Regions from separate parts of the Kitasatospora dryopteridis genome, predicted to be linked through region 1. Evidence: predicted binding sites of a transcription regulator. Region 1 holds the regulator's gene; the other holds the start of a gene.
The links. Region 1 encodes HspR, which represses chaperone genes until heat shock. Its sites were predicted from a motif close to TTGAGNNNNNNNNNCTCAA; they were not measured.

Region 1 (9,345 bases):
CCTCGCGGAACCCTTCGTGCGGATGCTGATCTTCGACCGCCGGATCGCGGTGCTGCCCGCCGCTGCCGACAACAGCAGCGCGGCGTTCGTCGAGGACCCGGCGGCGGTCGCCTTCCTGGTCGGCGTCTTCGAGCGCGACTGGGCCCGGGCGGAGCAGGTCCAGTGGCGGACCGTCCACCAGGACGGCAAGGGGCTGCCGGTGCACGAGCAGGTCGGCAGGCTGCTGGCGCAGGGGCTGACCCAGCGCACGGTCGCCGGCCGGCTCGGCCTCGGCGAGCGCACGGTCGCCGGCCACATCGCCCGTCTGCGCGAGCTGTACGGCGCCGAGACGCTCTTCCAGCTCGGCTGGCAGATGCGCGGCGGGGCCGCGGACCAGCAGGCGGACTGACGCCCCTCAGCCGGTGGCGATCTCCGAGGACCAGTAGCCGAACGAGTCGCCCTTGGACTGGCGCGGCACCGGGAACTGCTCGCCGGGGGCCGTCCAGAAGCCCTCGCGCAGGGAGAGCGCCATGCCCGCCCAGTCCAGCGCGGTCTCCACGGTGTGCTGCAGGGCGTCCTGCGACCAGCTGTCGTCGAAGACCAGCGGCAGCACCGGGGCCACCTGCTCGATCGTCGCGATCAGCGGGTTGTGGGTGATCGCCTCGTCCACCAGCAGCACGATCGGCTTGCGCAGCGCCGACGCCCAGCCCAGCTCCAGGCTGACCCCGGCCGAGAGGGGCGCGCCGACGTACGCGAAGACCAGGTCCGCGGTCTGCAGGGCGCGGAAGTCGGAGGGCACCCGCGGCTCGGGGGCGCGGCCGGCCACCGTCCAGGCGTCGCTGTGGTGGGCGCTGTAGACGGCGGCGCCGCTGCGCAGCAGCGTGGTCCGAAGGGTCGTCAGCCGGGTGCGGCTGGCCAGCGTCACCACACTGTCGGCCGGGCCGGTGAGCCGCATCAGCGGCGCTGCCAGGAAGACCCGTGCGCGCCGGCCCTCGGAGGTGTGGGCGGTGCGGTGGCGCAGGTAGGGCTCACTCATGTCGACTCCGGGGATTGGCCGCTGGCTGGTCTGACGTCCGGCGAGCGATTGGTGTCCGGCTCGCCCCGAGGCGAGGTCCGCTGTGGTGTGGTCGGGGGGCGGTGCCGTCGTGGCTGCTCGGGCACCGCACATGTGGTGTGACCGTGCTGATCGTCCAACGTTCGTGACCGACAAGTCCACCGGCACGTGGTGTCATATGGCTGCCTGGCATCGAGATGACGCACCGCGGGAATGCACCGATCGTGACACTGGCCATGCTGTTGCGGCATGATTTGGGCCAATGTTCGAGACTTCTCTATTCACTCGGTAGGGATTACCGGAGAAGGGATTGGTCGCAATGTCTCGTATGCGCCGGTTTGTTCGGCTTGCGATCGTGCCACTTGTCATGGGTGCGGCGATATTGACGGGTAGTAATCCGGCGGCGGCCGACAGCGCGTGGACGCTCCGCGGCGTGGACGCCGCGGAGGCTCCCGCGGTGGCTGCCTCGCAGGTCGCCAGTGCGACGCTGCTGCTGGACGACTCCGCCTGGACGTGACGGGCGGCACTGGCACTGCATCCCGGGCGGGACGGGGCGCCCGGGCCGACCGGTCAGCCGAAGTCGCCCTGGTCGGGCGGTGACTCCTTGGTCGTGCGGGCGAGGACGTAGCCGAGCTGGAACAGCGACTCCACCTGGTAGTCCTCGCGCATCTCGGCGATGTGGCGGGCGAGGGTGCGCTCGCTGATGCCCAGGCGCCGGGCGATGACCCGGTGATTGATTCCCTTGAGCATGAGATCGACGATCGTCTGCCGAAGCCGGGAAACGACCTGCGGCGGAACTGTCGGTGAGCCGTCAAAATCCAGCGCCCGGCTCCAGTTCCGCTCGAAGACCTCCTCGATGAGGTAGCTGATGACCGCCTGATCGTGAATGAACGCGGCCAAGTTGAGGTCCTCGGCCACCGGGATCACCGCGGTCCGCCGATCGATCACGATCAATCTGGTGTAGGGCTCGTCGAGGGTGCGGACCCGCCCCCCGGCCGTGGTTATCGAGGCGACATAGTCGCGGGTGGGCGCGTGATACCGGGTGCTCGGGTGGTAGATCGTCCGAATGGTCGCCCCGCGGCGCAGTGTTTCGAGATCCCGCGCGATCACGCCGGCCAGCGCCTCGGGCGGGCGGGGGCCGCCGGGCTGGGCGGCCAGCATCTCCTCCGTGCAGCCGCTGACCAGCTGACCCAGGCGCTGGTTTATCAGCACCTTGCCGTGGACGTACTCGATGATGCCGCCGGCCTTGCGCGGGGTGCGGAACTCCTCGGCGAGGTCCTGGAGGTCGGCGGGCAGGGCCACCGCCCGGTGGAGCAGGTCGAGGGCCTTCCGCTGCCAGAGGTTGGTCAGTCGCGCGGAGAGCTGCTCGGGGTCGACGGCCACCAGCACGTCCGGATCGTCGGTGTCCGGGACGAGCAGGCCGATCTCCAGCAGCTCGTCGAGGGCCTTGCCGTCGGCCGGGGCCTCCTCGGCGGGTGCCACCCGGCCGTGCGACTTCAGGACGCTGCGGTAGAGCTGACGGGCCTCGTGCGACAGGACGCCCAGCCCGCGTGGGGTGAGGCCCGGTTCGTCGGTCTCACTCATCAGGCTCCTTGCCATCGGTCAAACCGGTACGGCGCGGCCGCTACCGCTTCTCCGGGGATCATAGGCGCCCGGGAGCTGCGGGGAGCGGCCGCGCCGGACATTCACATCGCCCGGGGATGCCGGTCAGACCCGCACCTTCTCATCAAACACCCGGCCGCCGGCACCCCCCGGGAGGAGGGAACCGGCGGCCGGGGAACGGCACGTGCCACGGGTCAGCGCTTGGGGCGCCAGACCACCAGTGCGCTGGACTGCTGGACCTGCTGGTACGGCACCAGGTCGCGGCGGTAGGAGGCGTGCACCGCCGCCTCCCGCTGCTGGATCGCCGTGGCCGCGCCGTCGAGGGCGTCGGCCAGCTCCGCGACCCGGGCCTGCAGGGCGGTGACCTGGTTCTCCAGCTCGATGATCCGCTTGATGCCGGCCAGGTTGATGCCCTCGTCCTGGGACAGGCGCTGGACCTCCCGCAGCTGCTGGATGTCCCGGGCCGAGTAGCGGCGGCCGCGGCCCGCCGTGCGGTCGGGCGAGACCAGGCCGAGCCGGTCGTACTGGCGCAGGGTCTGCGGGTGCAGGCCGGAGAGCTCCGCGGCGACCGAGATCACGTACACCGGGGTGTCCTCGGTCAGGACGTACTGCGGAGCCGGGTTGCCGCGCGCGCCGGACGGGCGGCGCGCAGCCCCGCCGGGGAGGCCTCCGCCGATGCCGGGGCCGATCGGGCTGTCGGGGGTCGTCATCTGGTCACGCTCCCTCCGCCGCCTTGAAGAGGGCGGCACGCGGGTCGTCCGAGGTGGTGGCCTCGCGGTACTGCTCCAGTGCGGTCAGTGCGTCACCGGTGACGTGCTTGGGGACGACGACCTCGACGGTGACCAGTAGGTCGCCGCGGGTGCCGTCCTTGCGGGTGGCGCCCTTGCCGCGGGCCCGCAGGGTGAGGCCGTTGGCGCTGCCGGCCGGCAGCTTGAGCTTCACCGAGGGGCCGTTCAGGGTCGGGACCTCGATCGTCCCGCCGAGAGCCGCTTCGGGGAAGGTGACCGGCACGGTCACCGTGAGGTTGTCCGCCTTGCGGCCGAAGACCGGGTGCTCGTCCACGTGCACGGTGACGTAGAGGTCGCCGGGCTGGCCGCCCCGCTCGCCCTGGGCGCCCTTGCCCTTGAGGCGGATGCGCTGGCCGTCCTGGACACCGGCCGGGATGCGGACCTGCATGGTGCGGGCGGAGGAGGCGCGGCCGCTGCCGTGGCAGACGGTGCAGGGGTCGTCGACGATCATGCCGCGGCCCTTGCAGTCGCGGCACGGGTCGGACAGCGCGAAGGCGCCCTGGCCGCGGCTGACGGTTCCGGCGCCGACGCAGGTCGGGCAGACCCGCGGGGTGGTGCCGGTCTTCGCACCGGTGCCGGCGCAGGCGCGGCACGGGGCCTGACTGGTCATCCGCAGCGGCACGGTGGCGCCGTCCACCGCCTCGACGAAGGCGAGCGTCACCTCGGTCTCGACGTCGGAGCCGCGCCGCGGCTGGGCCTGCCGGCCGCCGCGGTTGAACAGGCCGCCGAAGACGTCGCCGATCCCGCCCCCGCCGCCCCCACCGGAGCCGGAGAACAGGTCGCCGAAGTCGAAGTTGTAGTTGCCGCCGGCACCGCCGGGGCGGAAGCCGCCGTTGCCGAACAGGCTGCGGGCCTCGTCGTACTCCTTGCGGCGCTTCTCGTCCGAGAGGACGTCGTACGCCTCGGAGATGTCCTTGAACCGCTCCTCGGCCTTGGCGTCACCCTTGTTGGCGTCGGGGTGGAACTCGCGGGCCAGCTTGCGGTAGGTCTTCTTGATCTCGGCTGCGGTGGCGTCCTTGGGCACGCCGAGGACCTTGTAGTAGTCCTTCTCCACGTAGTCCTTGGTGCTCATGGCTGCCGCCACCTCCCGAAATGTGTCTGCACGGCGCTGCGGAGTCGCACCCCGACGATGTCGGTGCGCGACTCCGCAGCACACAGATTGTCAGCTGTCCGCCGCACCGTCACCCTTGGCGGACTCCGGCTTGTCGGCGTCCGGGGCGGACGTGGTCTGGGTGCCCGGCTGGGGCTCCGCGACCGCGACCATCGCCGGGCGGATGATCCGCTCGCCGATCCGGTAGCCCGGCTGGAGGATCTGCACGCAGGTGTCCTCGGTGACGTCCGAGGAGTAGCTGTGCATCAGCGCCTCGTGCAGCGTCGGGTCGAAGGGCTCGCCCTCCTTGCCGAACTGCTGGAGGCCCAGCTTGGCGACCACGGTCTCCAGCGACTCGGCGACCGACTTGAAGCCGCCCGTCACCTCGCCGTGGTCGCGGGCCCGGCCGATGTCGTCCAGCACCGGGATCAGCGACTCCAGGATGTTGGAGACGGCGATCTCCCGGACCGTCAGACGGTCGCGCTCGACCCGCTTGCGGTAGTTCTGGTACTCGGCCTGGAGTCGCTGCAGGTCCGCGGTGCGCTCGCCCGCCTCGCGCTTGGCCGCGGCGAGCTCGTCGGCGCCCGCCACGGCCTCCTCGGCGGCCTTGAGGACGGCCTCCTCGGCGGAGTCGTCGCCGGGCTCGCCGCCCTGCGCCTTCTCCGTCATGCGGCACCGCCCTTGGGCTTCTCGTCGTCGATGATCTCGGCGTCGACCACGTCGTCGTCCTTGGCGCCCGCGGCCTCGCCGGCACCGGCCGCACCGGCGGCGTCGGCCTGCGCGTAGAGCGCGGCGCCGAGCTTCTGGGCGGTGGTGGAGACCTTCTCGGTGGCCTCGCGGATGGCGGCGATGTCCTCGCCCTTCAGCGCCTCCTTGAGCTCGCCGATGGCGGTCTCGACCTCGGTCTTGACGTCGGCGGGCAGCTTGTCGGCGTTGTCGGCGATGAACTTCTCGGTCGAGTAGACGAGCTGCTCGCCCTGGTTGCGGGTCTCCACGGCCTCGCGGCGCTTGTGGTCCTCGTCCGCGTACTGCTCGGCCTCGCGGCGCATGCGGTCGACCTCGTCCTTCGGCAGCGAGGAGCCGCCGGTGACGGTCATCTTCTGCTCCTTGCCGGTGCCGAGGTCCTTCGCGGCCACGTGCATGATGCCGTTGGCGTCGATGTCGAAGGTGACCTCGATCTGCGGCAGGCCGCGCGGCGCCGGCGGCAGGCCGGTCAGCTCGAACATGCCGAGCTTCTTGTTGTACGCCGCGATCTCGCGCTCGCCCTGGTAGACCTGGATCTGCACGGAGGGCTGGTTGTCCTCGGCCGTGGTGAAGATCTCGGAGCGCTTGGTCGGGATCGTGGTGTTGCGCTCGATCAGCTTGGTCATGATGCCGCCCTTGGTCTCGATGCCGAGGGACAGCGGGGTGACGTCGAGCAGCAGGACGTCCTTGACCTCGCCCTTGAGGACACCGGCCTGGAGGGACGCGCCGATGGCGACGACCTCGTCCGGGTTGACGCCCTTGTTGGCGTCCTTGCCGCCGGTCAGCTCGCGGACGAGCTCGGCGACGGCCGGCATGCGGGTCGAGCCGCCGACCAGGACCACGTGGTCGATCTCGGACAGCGCGATGCCGGCGTCCTTGATGACGTTGTGGAACGGGTGCTTGCAGCGCTCGAGCAGGTCCGCGGTCAGCTGCTGGAACTGGGCCCGGGTGAGCTTCTCGTCCAGGTGCAGCGGGCCCTCGGCGGAGGCCGTGATGTAGGGCAGGTTGATCGAGGTCTCGGAGGACGAGGACAGCTCGATCTTGGCCTTCTCGGCCGCCTCGCGGAGGCGCTGGACGGCCATCTTGTCCTTGGACAGGTCGACGCCGTGGCCGGCCTGGAAGGTCTTCACCAGGTGGTCGACGACGCGCTGGTCCCAGTCGTCACCACCGAGGTGGTTGTCACCGTTGGTGGCCTTCACCTCGACGACGCCGTCGCCGATCTCCAGCAGGGACACGTCGAACGTGCCGCCGCCGAGGTCGAAGACCAGGATGGTCTGGTCGTCCTTGTCGAGGCCGTACGCCAGGGCGGCGGCGGTCGGCTCGTTGACGATGCGCAGGACGTTGAGGCCCGCGATCTCGCCGGCCTCCTTGGTGGCCTGGCGCTCGGAGTCGTTGAAGTACGCCGGGACGGTGATGACGGCGTCGGTGACCGTCTCGCCCAGGTAGGCCTCCGCGTCCCGCTTCAGCTTCTGCAGGATGAAGGCGGAGATCTGCTGGGGGTTGAAGTCCTTGCCGTCCAGGTTGATCTTCCAGTCGGTGCCCATGTGGCGCTTGACCGACCGGATGGTCCGGTCCACGTTGGTGACCGCCTGGCGCTTGGCGACCTCACCCACCAGGACCTCGCCGTTCTTGGCGAAGGCGACGACGGACGGCGTGGTCCGAGCGCCCTCGGCGTTGGTGATGACCGTGGGCTCACCGCCCTCAAGAACACTGACGACAGAGTTCGTCGTACCGAGGTCGATGCCGACCGCGCGTGCCATCGTAGATACCTCCACGGAGAAGTTGAGCGTTACGGGCTCAAGCATGCATGACCGACCGGGCAGCGTCAACAGCCATGAGTCGGCGCCGCTCAACTTTTCTGCGCGGCTGGGATCAGGGGGCGGGCTGCGAGCCTGGTCGGCGCGTCTGCGGAGTGCCGCCCTCCGCGGGTGCCGCCGGATGGGTGAGTATGTCCTTAGTGACTGTCGCCATACCTTGAGCATCTTCTGGACAGGTGCTACGGGACGGTAATGTCCGGGCGTTGGGTCGATAAGTTACCGACCAGTACACTTGAATCGATTCCTTGACAGAGCCGCTGGAGACGGAGAGCCGATGCAGCTAGCAGCGATCGTCATCTCGCTGGTCACCACTGTGATCGGCACTGCGCTCGCCGCCCGGGCGGCCGCGTACATCTACAAGGTCGTGAAGACCGGCCAGCCGGACGGCACCCGCACCGGGCAGCCGGTGGGCCGGGTGAAGACGGTGGCGACCGAGTTCCTCGGGCACACCCGGATGAACCGGTGGGGCATCGTGGGCATCGCCCACTGGTTCGTCGCCATCGGCTTCTTCACCCTGGTGACCACCCTGGTCACCGCCTTCGGCCAGCTCTTCGACGCGGAGTTCGTGCTGCCCGTCATCGGGCACTGGCTGCCGTTCGAGATCTTCACCGAGCTCGTCGGCACCTTCACCACGCTCGGCATCGCGGTGCTGATCGTCATCCGGCTGCTCAGCCTGCCGTCCCGCTCGGGCCGCAAGTCCCGCTTCGCCGGATCCATCGCCTGGCAGGCCTTCTACGTCGAGTACACGATCCTCGGCATCGGCCTCTGCATCATGATCCTCCGCGGCCTGGAGGGCGCGCTCGCCGGCGTGCACGGGTACGAGGCCGCGTACCTGGTCTCGTACCCGCTGGTGCTGGCCTTCAAGGGCCTGTCCACCGCGACGCTGACCAACCTGATCTACCTCTTCGCGATGCTGAAGATCTGCATCTCCTTCGCGTGGGCGACCACCATCGGCATCAACCCCTCCATGGGTGTGGCCTGGCACCGCTTCCTCGCGTTCTTCAACATCTACTTCAAGCGCGAGGAGGACGGCGGCACCGCGCTCGGCGCCCTGCGCCCGATGACCAGCGGCGGCGAGCCGATCGACTTCGAGGACCCGGCCGAGGACGCCGTCTTCGGCGTCTCCCAGGTCGAGCACTTCTCCTGGAAGGGCATCCTCGACTTCTCCACCTGCACCGAGTGCGGCCGCTGCCAGTCGCAGTGCCCCGCCTGGAACACCGGCAAGCCGCTCTCGCCCAAGCTGCTGATCATGAGCCTGCGCGAGCACGCCTTCGCCAAGGCCCCCTACCTGCTCGCCGGTGGCGGCAAGGACATGGAGGGCGAGGAGAAGGCCACCTCCGAGCAGCTGAAGGACGTCCCCGCCGCGGCCCTCGCCGAGGCCGAGCGCCCGCTGATCGGCACCGCCGAGGAGGGCGGTGTCATCGACCCGGACGTGCTGTGGTCCTGCACCACCTGCGGCGCCTGCGTCGAGCAGTGCCCGGTCGACATCGAGCACATCGACCACATCGTCGACATGCGCCGCTACCAGGTCATGATCGAGAGCTCCTTCCCGACCGAGGCCGGGACGATGCTCAAGAACCTGGAGAACAAGGGCAACCCGTGGGGCATGGCCACCAAGGCCCGCCTCGACTGGGTCAAGGAGCTCAAGAAGGAGACCGGCATCGAGGTGCCGGTGATCGGCGAGGACATCGACCCCGCCGAGGTCGAGTACCTCTACTGGGTCGGCTGCGCCGGCGCCCTGGAGGACCGCGCCAAGAAGACCACCAAGGCCTTCGCCGAGCTGCTGCACACCGCGGGCGTGAAGTTCGCCATCCTCGGCAAGGAGGAGTCCTGCACCGGTGACTCCGCCCGCCGCCTGGGCAACGAGTTCCTCTTCCAGATGCTCGGCGCGCAGAACGTCGAGACGCTGAACGCCGCGCTCGAGGACGCCCCGGTCAAGCGGATCGTGGCCACCTGCCCGCACTGCTTCAACACCATCGCCAACGAGTACCCGCAGCTGGGCGGCCACTTCGAGGTCATCCACCACACCCAGCTGCTGCAGCACCTCATCGACGAGGGCAAGCTGATCCCGGTCAACCCCGTCGAGGGCCTGATCACCTACCACGACCCCTGCTACCTGGGCCGCCACAACAAGGTCTACAGCCCGCCGCGCGAGATCATGGACAAGGTCCCCGGTCTGCGCCAGCAGGAGATGCACCGCCACAAGGAGCGCGGCTTCTGCTGCGGCGCCGGCGGCGCGCGGATGTGGATGGAGGAGCGGATCGGCAAGCG
Region 2 (9,345 bases), 1.1 Mb from region 1:
GGCGGCGAGGACGGCGGCGATCCGGGCGGTGGCCGCGCCGTCCCGCTCGACCGGGTCGAGCACCGGTCCCGCGGCAGTGCCCCAGCGGCGGGCGATCCCGGCGGGGTGCTCGCCGGTGAGCAGGGCGGCGGCCTGGGCGGCGGCGCCGAGGGCGACGAGTTCGCCGGCGGCGGGCACCTGGACGGCCCGGCCGGAGAGCCGCCGCACGGTGTCCTGCCAGGCCCGGCCGCGGGCCCCGCCGCCGATCAGCAGCAGCGGTGCGTCGCCCGCGGCCTCGCCGCCGGCGTCGAGCACCAGGTCCAGGGCGGCGAGCAGAGCGTAGGCGGCGCCGTCGTAGGCGGCCTGGAGCAGCTGGCCGGGGGTGGTGTCGTGCCGCAGGCCGTGGACCAGGCCGGAGGCGTGCGGGAGTGCGGGGGTGCGCTCGCCGTCCAGGAAGGGCAGGACGACGGCCTCGCCGCCGGGTTCGACGGCCTGCCGGTCGAGGCCGAGCAGGGTGGCGATCCGGTCGACGGCGAGGGTGCAGTTGAGGGTGCAGGCCAGCGGCAGCCAGTCGCCGTGGGCGGCGGCGAAGCCGGCCACCGTGCCGCTGGGGTCGGCGGGCCGGCCGCGGGTGACGGCGTAGACGGTGCCGGAGGTGCCGAGCGAGAGGGCTGGCTGCCCGTACGCGGCGCCGGTGCCGCCGCCGAGGCCGAGCCCGAGGGCGGCGGCCGCGTTGTCGCCCGCACCGAGGGCGACCGGGATGCCGGGCCGCAGCCCGCCGAAGGAGCCGCGGGTCTCGCCGGCCGCGGTGCCGGGTTCGGCGAGCGGCGGGAGCAGGGCCTCGTCCAGGCCGACGAGGTCGAGGATGTCGCGGTCCCAGCCGTGCTCGCCCCACCAGCCGGTGCCGGAGGCGTCGCTGCGCTCGGCGGCGGGCCGGCCGGTGAGCTGCTCGGTCAGGTACTCGTGCGGCAGGCGGACGGCGGCGACCCGGTCGGTGAGGCCGCGGTCGCGCAGCCAGGCCCACTTGGAGACGGTGAAGGAGGCGTTGGGGACGCTGCCGGTGCGGCGGGCCCAGGCCTCCCGGCCGAGCTTGTCGACGAGGACGGCGGCCTGTCCGGCGGAGCGGGTGTCGTTCCAGAGCAGCGCGGGGTGGACGGGTGCGCCGTCGGCGTCGAGGGCGACCAGGCCGTGCTGCTGGCCGCCGATCGAGACCGCCTCGGCGCGTTCGGCGCAGCCGGTCGCGGCGATCGCGTCCTGCAGCGCCTGCCACCACTGCCGCGGGTCGCTCTCGCGGGCGCCGCCGGTACCGGTGACGGTGTGGGCCGCGCGGCCCTCGCCGAGCACCTCGCCGGTGGCCGTGTCCACCGCGAGGGCCTTGGTGGACTGGGTGGAGCTGTCCACTCCGATGACGATCCCTGCCATGTCTTCCTCTCCGTCCGCCGCGTCGGGCCTTCCCTTCCGTGCCTCGGGATATTAGTTTGTTTTCTGCCCTGACGAATAGACCCCTGGAGCACCGAGATGCCCTCCCCCACCCCCGCGGACAAGTTCACCTTCGGCCTGTGGACCGTCGGCTGGCAGGGCCGCGACCCGTTCGGCGACGCCACCCGCCCGGCCCTCGACCCGGTCGAGACCGTCCACCGGCTGGCCGAGCTCGGCGCCCACGGCGTGACCTTCCACGACGACGACCTGATCCCGTTCGGATCCTCGGACGCCGAGCGCGACGCGATCGTCAAGCGCTTCCGCACCGCCCTGGACGCCACCGGCATGAAGGTCCCGATGGCCACCACCAACCTCTTCACCCACCCGGTCTTCAAGGACGGCGCCTTCACCGCCAACGACCGCGACGTCCGCCGGTACGCGCTGCGCAAGACCGTCCGCAACATCGACCTGGCGGCGGAGCTCGGCGCCACCACCTACGTCGCCTGGGGCGGCCGCGAGGGCTCCGAGCACGGTGCCGCCAAGGACGTCCGGGTCGCGCTGGACCGCCTGAAGGAGGCCTTCGACCTGCTCGGCGAGTACGTCGAGCAGCAGGGCTACGACCTGCGCTTCGCCATCGAGCCCAAGCCGAACGAGCCCCGCGGCGACATCCTGCTGCCGACCGTCGGCCACGCCCTCGCCTTCATCCAGACCCTGGAGCGGCCCGAGCGGGTCGGCCTCAACCCGGAGGTCGGCCACGAGCAGATGGCCGGGCTGAACTTCGCCCACGGCATCGCCCAGGCGCTGTGGCACGGCAAGCTCTTCCACATCGACCTGAACGGCCAGTCCGGCATCAAGTACGACCAGGACCTGCGCTTCGGCGCCGGCGACCTGCGCAGCGCGTTCTGGCTGGTGGACCTGCTGGAGTCGGCGGGCTACGAGGGCCCCAGGCACTTCGACTTCAAGCCGCCGCGCACCGAGGACTTCGCGGGCGTGTGGGCCTCGGCCGCCGCCTGCATGAACAACTACCTGCTGCTCAAGGAGCGGGCGCTGGCGTTCCGGGCCGACCCGGCCGTCCAGGAGGCCCTGCGGGCGGCCCGTCTGGACGAGCTCGCCCGGCCGACCGCCGAGGACGGCCTCGGCGCGCTGCTCGCCGACCGCGCCGCGTTCGAGGACTTCGACGTGGATGCGGCCGCCGCCCGCGGCATGGCCTTCGAGCAGCTCGACCAGCTCGCGATGGAGCACCTGCTCGGCGCCCGCTGAGCGCTGCACCGCACCGGCCGTCCGCCGGGGGCGCTCAGACCCGCTCGGGTTCGAGGTCCTCGGCGGGCGGCTGGAGCCTGCTGCGGGTGAAGACCCAGCGGTTCATCGCCCAGAAGCGGAACAGCATCGCCAGGAAGGTGCCGACGAGCATGCCGCTGACGAAGTCGGCGATCTCCTGGCCCAGTGGGGAGACGTCCGGCTCCCGGAAGTCCAGCACGTAGCGGGAGAACACCAGCGGCAGGTCGTTGACCACCACCGCGAACGCACTGACCACGAAGAAGAGGATCGCCTCGCGCTGCCGGCCGTTCGCCCGGAACGACCACTGGCGGTTGAGCACGTAGGAGACGACGGTGGCGATCACCGTCGCGATGGTGAGCGCCACCACCGGCTTGTGCTGCAGCACGGTGAACTTCAGGCCCAGGTCGATCGCCGTGGTCAGCACGAAGCAGGTCCCACCCACCAGCAGGAACTTCACCAGCTTGCGGTGCTGCACCAGGAACGGCCGGTACCGCTCCGGGACTCGGGACAGGGCCCGTTGCGTAGGGGACGGCATTTCGGCAGTGTCGCACGCCGGGGTTTCCGCCGCGTACTCACCACGTCCGCACGGGGTAACGCCTCGGACGCGCAGGCCCACAGGGGCACGGGGAACTGCGCGCGGCGGGAGGCACCGGCCTGTGCCTTCCGCCGCGCGCAGTTCCCGCGCCCCTGCTGTCGTCGCCCCGACCTGTCGGCTCAGGCAGCCACCAGGACCTCCGCCGGTTCGAGGGCCAGCTTCAGGACCTCGCGGACGTCGGCGACGGCGTGCACGGTGAGCCGATCCAGCACCTCGGCCGGCACGTCGTCCAGGTCGGCCTCGTTGCGCCGCGGGATGATCACCGTGGTGACCCCGGCCCGGTCGGCGGCGAGCAGCTTCTGCTTCACCCCGCCGATGGGCAGCACCCGCCCGGTCAGCGACACCTCCCCGGTCATCGCCACGTCCGTCCGCACCTTGCGCCCGGAGAGCAGCGAGGCGAGCGCGGTGGTCATGGTGATGCCGGCGCTGGGCCCGTCCTTGGGGACGGCGCCCGCCGGGACGTGCAGGTGGATGCCGCGGTCCCGCAGCCCGGTGACGGGCAGTTCGAGCTCGGCGCCGCGCGAGCGGAGGTAGGAGAGCGCGATGTGCGCGGACTCCTTCATCACGTCGCCGAGCTGCCCGGTCAGGGTGAGGCCGGTGGAGCCGGTCTCGGCGTCGGCGAGCGAGGCCTCGATGTAGAGGACGTCGCCGCCCGCGCCGGTGACGGCGAGGCCGGTGGCGACGCCGGGGACGGCGGTGCGCCGCTCGGCGGGCTCCTGGGCGGACTCGGGGGTGTGGTGCGGCCGCCCGATCAGGCCGCGCAGGTCGTCGGCGCCGATCGCGGCGGGCAGCTCGCGCTCGCCGAGCTCGCTCTGGGCGGCGACCTTCCGCAGGATGCGGGCGATCGACCGCTCCAGGTTCCGGACGCCGGCCTCGCGGGTGTACTCACCGGCGAGCAGGCGCAGCGCACCCTCGTCGACGGCCACCTCGTCGGCCTTGAGGCCGGCCTTCTCCAGCTGGCGGGGCAGCAGGTGGTCGCGGGCGATGACGACCTTCTCGTCCTCGGTGTAGCCGTCCAGGCGGACCAGCTCCATCCGGTCGAGCAGCGGCTCGGGGATGGCCTCCAGCACGTTGGCGGTGGCGAGGAAGACCACGTCGGAGAGGTCGAGCTCGACCTCCAGGTAGTGGTCGCGGAAGGTGTGGTTCTGCGCCGGGTCGAGGACTTCGAGCAGGGCGGCCGCCGGGTCGCCGCGGTAGTCGGAGCCGACCTTGTCGATCTCGTCGAGCAGGACGACCGGGTTCATCGAACCGGCCTCCTTGATCGCGCGGACGATGCGGCCGGGCAGCGCGCCGACGTAGGTGCGCCGGTGGCCGCGGATCTCCGCCTCGTCGCGGACGCCGCCGAGCGCGACCCGGACGAAGGAGCGGCCCATCGCGCGGGCCACGGACTCACCGAGCGAGGTCTTGCCGACGCCGGGCGGGCCGACCAGGGCGAGGACGGCACCGCCCCGGCGGCCGCCGATCTGCCCCAGCCCCTGGTCGGCCCGGCGCTTGCGGACGGCCAGGTACTCGACGATGCGGTCCTTCACGTCGGCGAGGCCGGAGTGGTCGGCGTCGAGGACGGCGCGGGCGCCGGCGATGTCGTAGGCGTCCTGGGAGCGCTCGTTCCACGGGAGCTCCAGGACGGTGTCCAGCCAGGTGCGGATCCAGGAGCCCTCGGGCGACTGCTCGGAGGAGCGCTCCAGCTTGTCGACCTCCTTGAGGGCCGCCTCGCGGACCTTCTCGGGCAGGTCGGCGGCCTCCACGCGGGCCCGGTAGTCGTCCTCCTCGGAGGCGGACTCGCCGTTGAGCTCGGCGAGCTCCTTGCGGACGGCCTCCAGCTGGCGGCGGAGCAGGAACTCCTTCTGCTGCTTGGCGACCCCTTCTTCCACGTCCTTGCGGATGGTGTCGTTGACCTCCTCCTCGGCGAGGTGGTCGCGCAGCAGGGTGAGGGCGTACTCCAGGCGGGCGAGCCGGTCGGCCTCCAGCAGGACCTTGAGCTTCTGCTCGGCGGTGGCGAAGGGGGCGTAGCCGATGTTGTCGGCGAGCTCGCCGACGTCGTCGATGGCGGCGACCCGGTCGACGATCTGCCAGGCGCCGCGCTTGCGCAGCCACTGGGTGGAGAGCGCCTTGTACTCCTTGGCCAGCTCGGCGGCGCGGCCGGCCACCGCGGTGCCCTCGGAGGACTCCCGGAAGGGGGTGGTCTCGACCCAGAGGGCGGCGCCGGGGCCGGTGGTGCCGGCGCCGATGCGCACCCGGCGGACGGCGCGGACGAGCGCGGCCGGGTCGCCGTCGGCGAGGCGGCCGACCTGTTCGACGGTGGCCAGGGTGCCGGCGGCGGCGTACGAGCCGTCGAGCCGAGGCACCAGCAGCACCTGCGGCTTGCCCGTGCCGGCCGCCGCAGCCCGGGCGGCCTCGACGGCGGCGCGGACCTCGGCGTCGGACAGGTCGAGCGGGACGACCATGCCCGGGAGCACCACCTCGTCGTCGAGCGGCAGCACGGGCAGGGTGAGCGGAACGGACGTCGATGCCATGATCTCTCCCCAGTCAGTGAAGTTGAGCTGACCTGACTAAGGATTGGCAGGGCGCAGATGTTCCCCGGCAGTCGTTCGCTCTGAGCGATCATCGGCCGGACGTCGGAAGGGGGAGGAAAGGTGCAGGTCAGACGCGGGCGGGCTGCGGCGCGGCGGAGCGGCCGGGGCGGCGCAGCGGGCGACGGGGGCCGCGGCGCAGCGGGCGCCACAGGGCGATGCCGATGAGCAGGGCGGCGGGGTGGCCGATGCCGGTGACGAGGTCGGTGCCGGTGAGGAACTGCTCGGCCACCATCGCGGCGGCGGCGCCCAGGGCGAGGGTGCGGCCGGCGGGCGGCAGGAGCCCGGCGAGGGCGCCGAGGCTGGCGAGGACGCCGTAGCTGACGCCGATGTCCAGGGCGTCGAGTGCGTCGAGCGGCAGCCGGCGGGCGGCGACGGCGGCCAGCACGGCGGCCTGGGAGAGGAGGGTGGCGCCGACGTGGCCGGCGGCGAAGACCCCGGCGGCGCGGCGGGCGCCGATCCGCCGCTCCAGCGGGGCGACGGTGACCGCGAAGGCCCAGAGGTAGGGCGTCCAGACCGGCCCCGCCACCCAGAGGCCGCTGGCCGCGAGGGCGAGCAGGGGGTGGTGCGCGAGGTTGTGAACGTCCGTACTGGAGAGCGCCTGGAGGCGGTGCACCAGCTGCGGGTCGCCGAACCGGGCGAAGAGGGTGGTGCCGAGCAGCAGGGCGAGGTAGCCGAGGGCGAAGGGGTTGCGGCGCGGTGTGGGCAACGCCCGGCGCAGTCTCCGGAGGAGCCCGGCGCCCGGGCCGCGGCGCGCGCCGGTCAGACGCCGACCGTCCGCCGCCATGCCGCCTCCGTCCGCCGGATTCCGTCGCCCGCCCCCGTGCGCAACGTGTCGAGGGCGTGCGGAGTCCGCACGGACGGTGCCCGCGGAGACACCGGTGGCCCTTGTCGTGACCACGATACGTTCCATAGCTGGGAGGCTGCTGGGGAAGAGCTGTGAAGAATGCTTGAGCTTCGGCGCACCACGTCCACGCCTTGGTCCGTACCTGCCCTCCGTTCACGGACGAACGACCCAGTAGTAAGTGGCGAACCCGCAGTGCGGGTGCATACAGATCGTTACAGCTGCGAATTTCGCCGGGTAAGGTATCGCCCCGTGCCCGGTCCCGACGGGGATCGGCATCGATCCGTGGCCCGGATGTGTCCGGGCCACCTGCCGGAATGCCGCCGGTGTCCGTACTCTGCGTGGAGTGCGGGTCGGGTGTGCGGACCACACGGCGCATCCACGCCGCGCAGGGAGCCGACGGCGGAACGGCGCCCCGCGCACGCGGCAGGCCGGGCACAGCCCACGACGGACCAAGACGACTACGACGCGGCGCCGCCACCCCCACAGGTGACCGGCCCGCAGCCCTGGGGGCGGTGGCGTGACCGTGACAGAGATTCAGCAAGACACCGGCAGCAGCCCGGTCGGTACGCAGCGGCGAGTACTGGTGGTGGAGGACGAACCCACCATCGCCGAGTCCATCGCGGCCCGCCTGGGCGCGGAGGGCTTCAAGGTGGCGGTGGCCCACGACGGCCCCGGCGCGGTGGACGGCTTCCACACCTGGCAGCCGGACCTGGTGGTGCTCGACATCATGCTCCCCGGCTTCGACGGCCTGGAGGTGTGCCGCCGCATCCAGGCGCAGCGCCCCGTCCCGGTGCTGATGCTGACCGCCCGCGACGACGAGACGGACCTGCTGGTCGGCCTCGGTGTCGGCGCGGACGACTACATGACCAAGCCGTTCTCCATGCGCGAGCTCGCGGCCCGGGTGAACGTGCTGCTGCGCCGCGTGGAGCGCGCCCAGCAGGCGGCCAGGACGCCGGCGCTCGGCTCGCTGCGCTTCGGCGAGCTGGAGATCGACCACGTGCAGCGCCGGGTGCGGCTCGGCTCGGGCGACGTCCACCTGACGCCCACCGAGTTCGACCTGCTGGCCTGCCTCGCCGCGCAGCCCCGCGCGGTGCTCACCCGCGAGCAGCTGCTCGCGGAGGTCTGGGACTGGACGGACGCCTCGGGCACCCGCACGGTCGACAGCCACGTCAAGGCGCTGCGCCGGAAGATCGGTGCCAGCTGGATCCGCACGGTGCACGGCGTCGGGTACGCCCTGGAGGCACCTCTTTCCTGAGCCGCGCACCGAGGGCTGGGCCGCCGGGGGGCCCAAGCCTTCCCCTGCCGCGCCGCACGACACAGGGGCACGATGACCTTTCCACAGCAACGCAACGGGGACGCCGCCGAGCGTCCCGGCCCCGGCCTGGCCGGCCGGGCCGCCCGCCGGGTGTGGGCCGACATGCGGCCGTTCGACCCGGTGCGGTCCATCAAGGGCAAGCTCGCCCTGCTGGTGATCGTCTCCGTCTGCCTGGCCACCGGGATGGTGGTCGTCGCGATCAGGTCCGAGACGCAGATCCGGATCATCATGATCTTCTCGATGATCGCGTCACTGCTCTTCATGCAGTTCCTCGCGCACGGGCTCACCGCGCCGCTGCGCGAGATGACCGCCGCGGCCCGGGCGATGGCCCGCGGCGACTACAGCGCCCGGGTGGAGACCTCCTCCCGGGACGAGATCGGCGAGCTCGCCGACTCCTTCAACCGCATGGCGGCCGACCTGGAGGCCGCCGACCGGCACCGCCGGGAACTCATCGCCAACGTGTCGCACGAGCTGCGCACGCCGATCGCCGCGCTGCGGGCCGTCCTGGAGAACGTGGTCGACGGCGTCGTCCAGCCCGAGCCGAAGACGCTGGGCGCGGCACTGGAGCAGACCGAGCGCCTGGGCCGGCTGATCACCCACCTGCTGGACCTGTCCAAGCTGGACGACGGCGTCGTCCCGCTCGACGCCCGCCCCTTCGACGTCCGGCCCTTCCTGGACGGCGTGCTGCGCGGGGTCACCGTCGACGGCGCCACCGCCGGCGGCGCGTACGGGCGCCGCGGCGACGTGCTGCTGAGCCTGGACGTGGAGCCGGAGGGGCTGACCGCGGTCGCCGACGAGGAGCGGCTGCACCAGGTGGTGGCCAATCTGGTCGACAACGCCTGCAAGCACTCGCCGGCCGGCGGCACCGTGACGGTGCGGGCCCGCCCGGGCGAGGCGGCCGGCGGGCTGCTGCTGCAGGTCGAGGACCAGGGGCCCGGCATCCCGCTACAGGACCGCGACCGGGTCTTCGAGCGGTTCGGCCGCAGCGGTACCGCGACCGCCCAGGGGCCGGGCAGCGACGGCGGCACCGGCCTCGGCCTCGCCATCGCCCGCTGGGCGGTGGACCTGCACGGCGGCGAGATCCGGGTCGCGGAGACGGACCGGGGCTGCCGCATCGAGGTCACGCTGCCGGGTGACACGCCCGTACCGGCGTAGTTGTCACAGAACTGGGACATACCGGGGTCGACCCTGTTCGGGGTCGGCCCCGCTCCGTACCCAGACGTCCGTATTGTCAGATTTTATGGGGATAATGGAGCGGAGCAAAGGTGTCCGGATACCCGCTCCGGTGGGTTTCTAACGCACACAACCGGCCAATTTCCGGCCGACCACTGTGATCTGGGCG

Region 2: lon (endopeptidase La) is a predicted target of HspR. The motif match lies at 5,807-5,825, and genes of this name have one in related genera.

What each region holds. Positions count from the first base shown of each region.
Region 1 covers NZ_CP192749.1:3,948,283-3,957,627, reverse strand. Annotated here, with positions in the region: gene ACQ614_RS18065 (LuxR C-terminal-related transcriptional regulator) at 1-388, shown strand, start outside; gene ACQ614_RS18060 (hypothetical protein) at 395-1,015, opposite strand; gene ACQ614_RS18055 (hypothetical protein) at 1,416-1,550, shown strand; gene ACQ614_RS18050 (TrmB family transcriptional regulator) at 1,604-2,617, opposite strand; gene ACQ614_RS18045 (heat shock protein transcriptional repressor HspR) at 2,830-3,345, opposite strand; gene dnaJ (molecular chaperone DnaJ) at 3,350-4,495, opposite strand; gene grpE (nucleotide exchange factor GrpE) at 4,586-5,182, opposite strand; gene dnaK (molecular chaperone DnaK) at 5,179-7,017, opposite strand; gene ACQ614_RS18025 ((Fe-S)-binding protein) at 7,349-9,345, shown strand, end outside.
Region 2 covers NZ_CP192749.1:5,011,182-5,020,526, reverse strand. Annotated here, with positions in the region: gene xylB (xylulokinase) at 1-1,401, opposite strand, end outside; gene xylA (xylose isomerase) at 1,498-2,658, shown strand; gene ACQ614_RS22835 (GtrA family protein) at 2,693-3,211, opposite strand; gene lon (endopeptidase La) at 3,391-5,784, opposite strand; gene ACQ614_RS22825 (rhomboid-like protein) at 5,912-6,628, opposite strand; gene ACQ614_RS22820 (response regulator transcription factor) at 7,212-7,943, shown strand; gene ACQ614_RS22815 (HAMP domain-containing sensor histidine kinase) at 8,016-9,158, shown strand.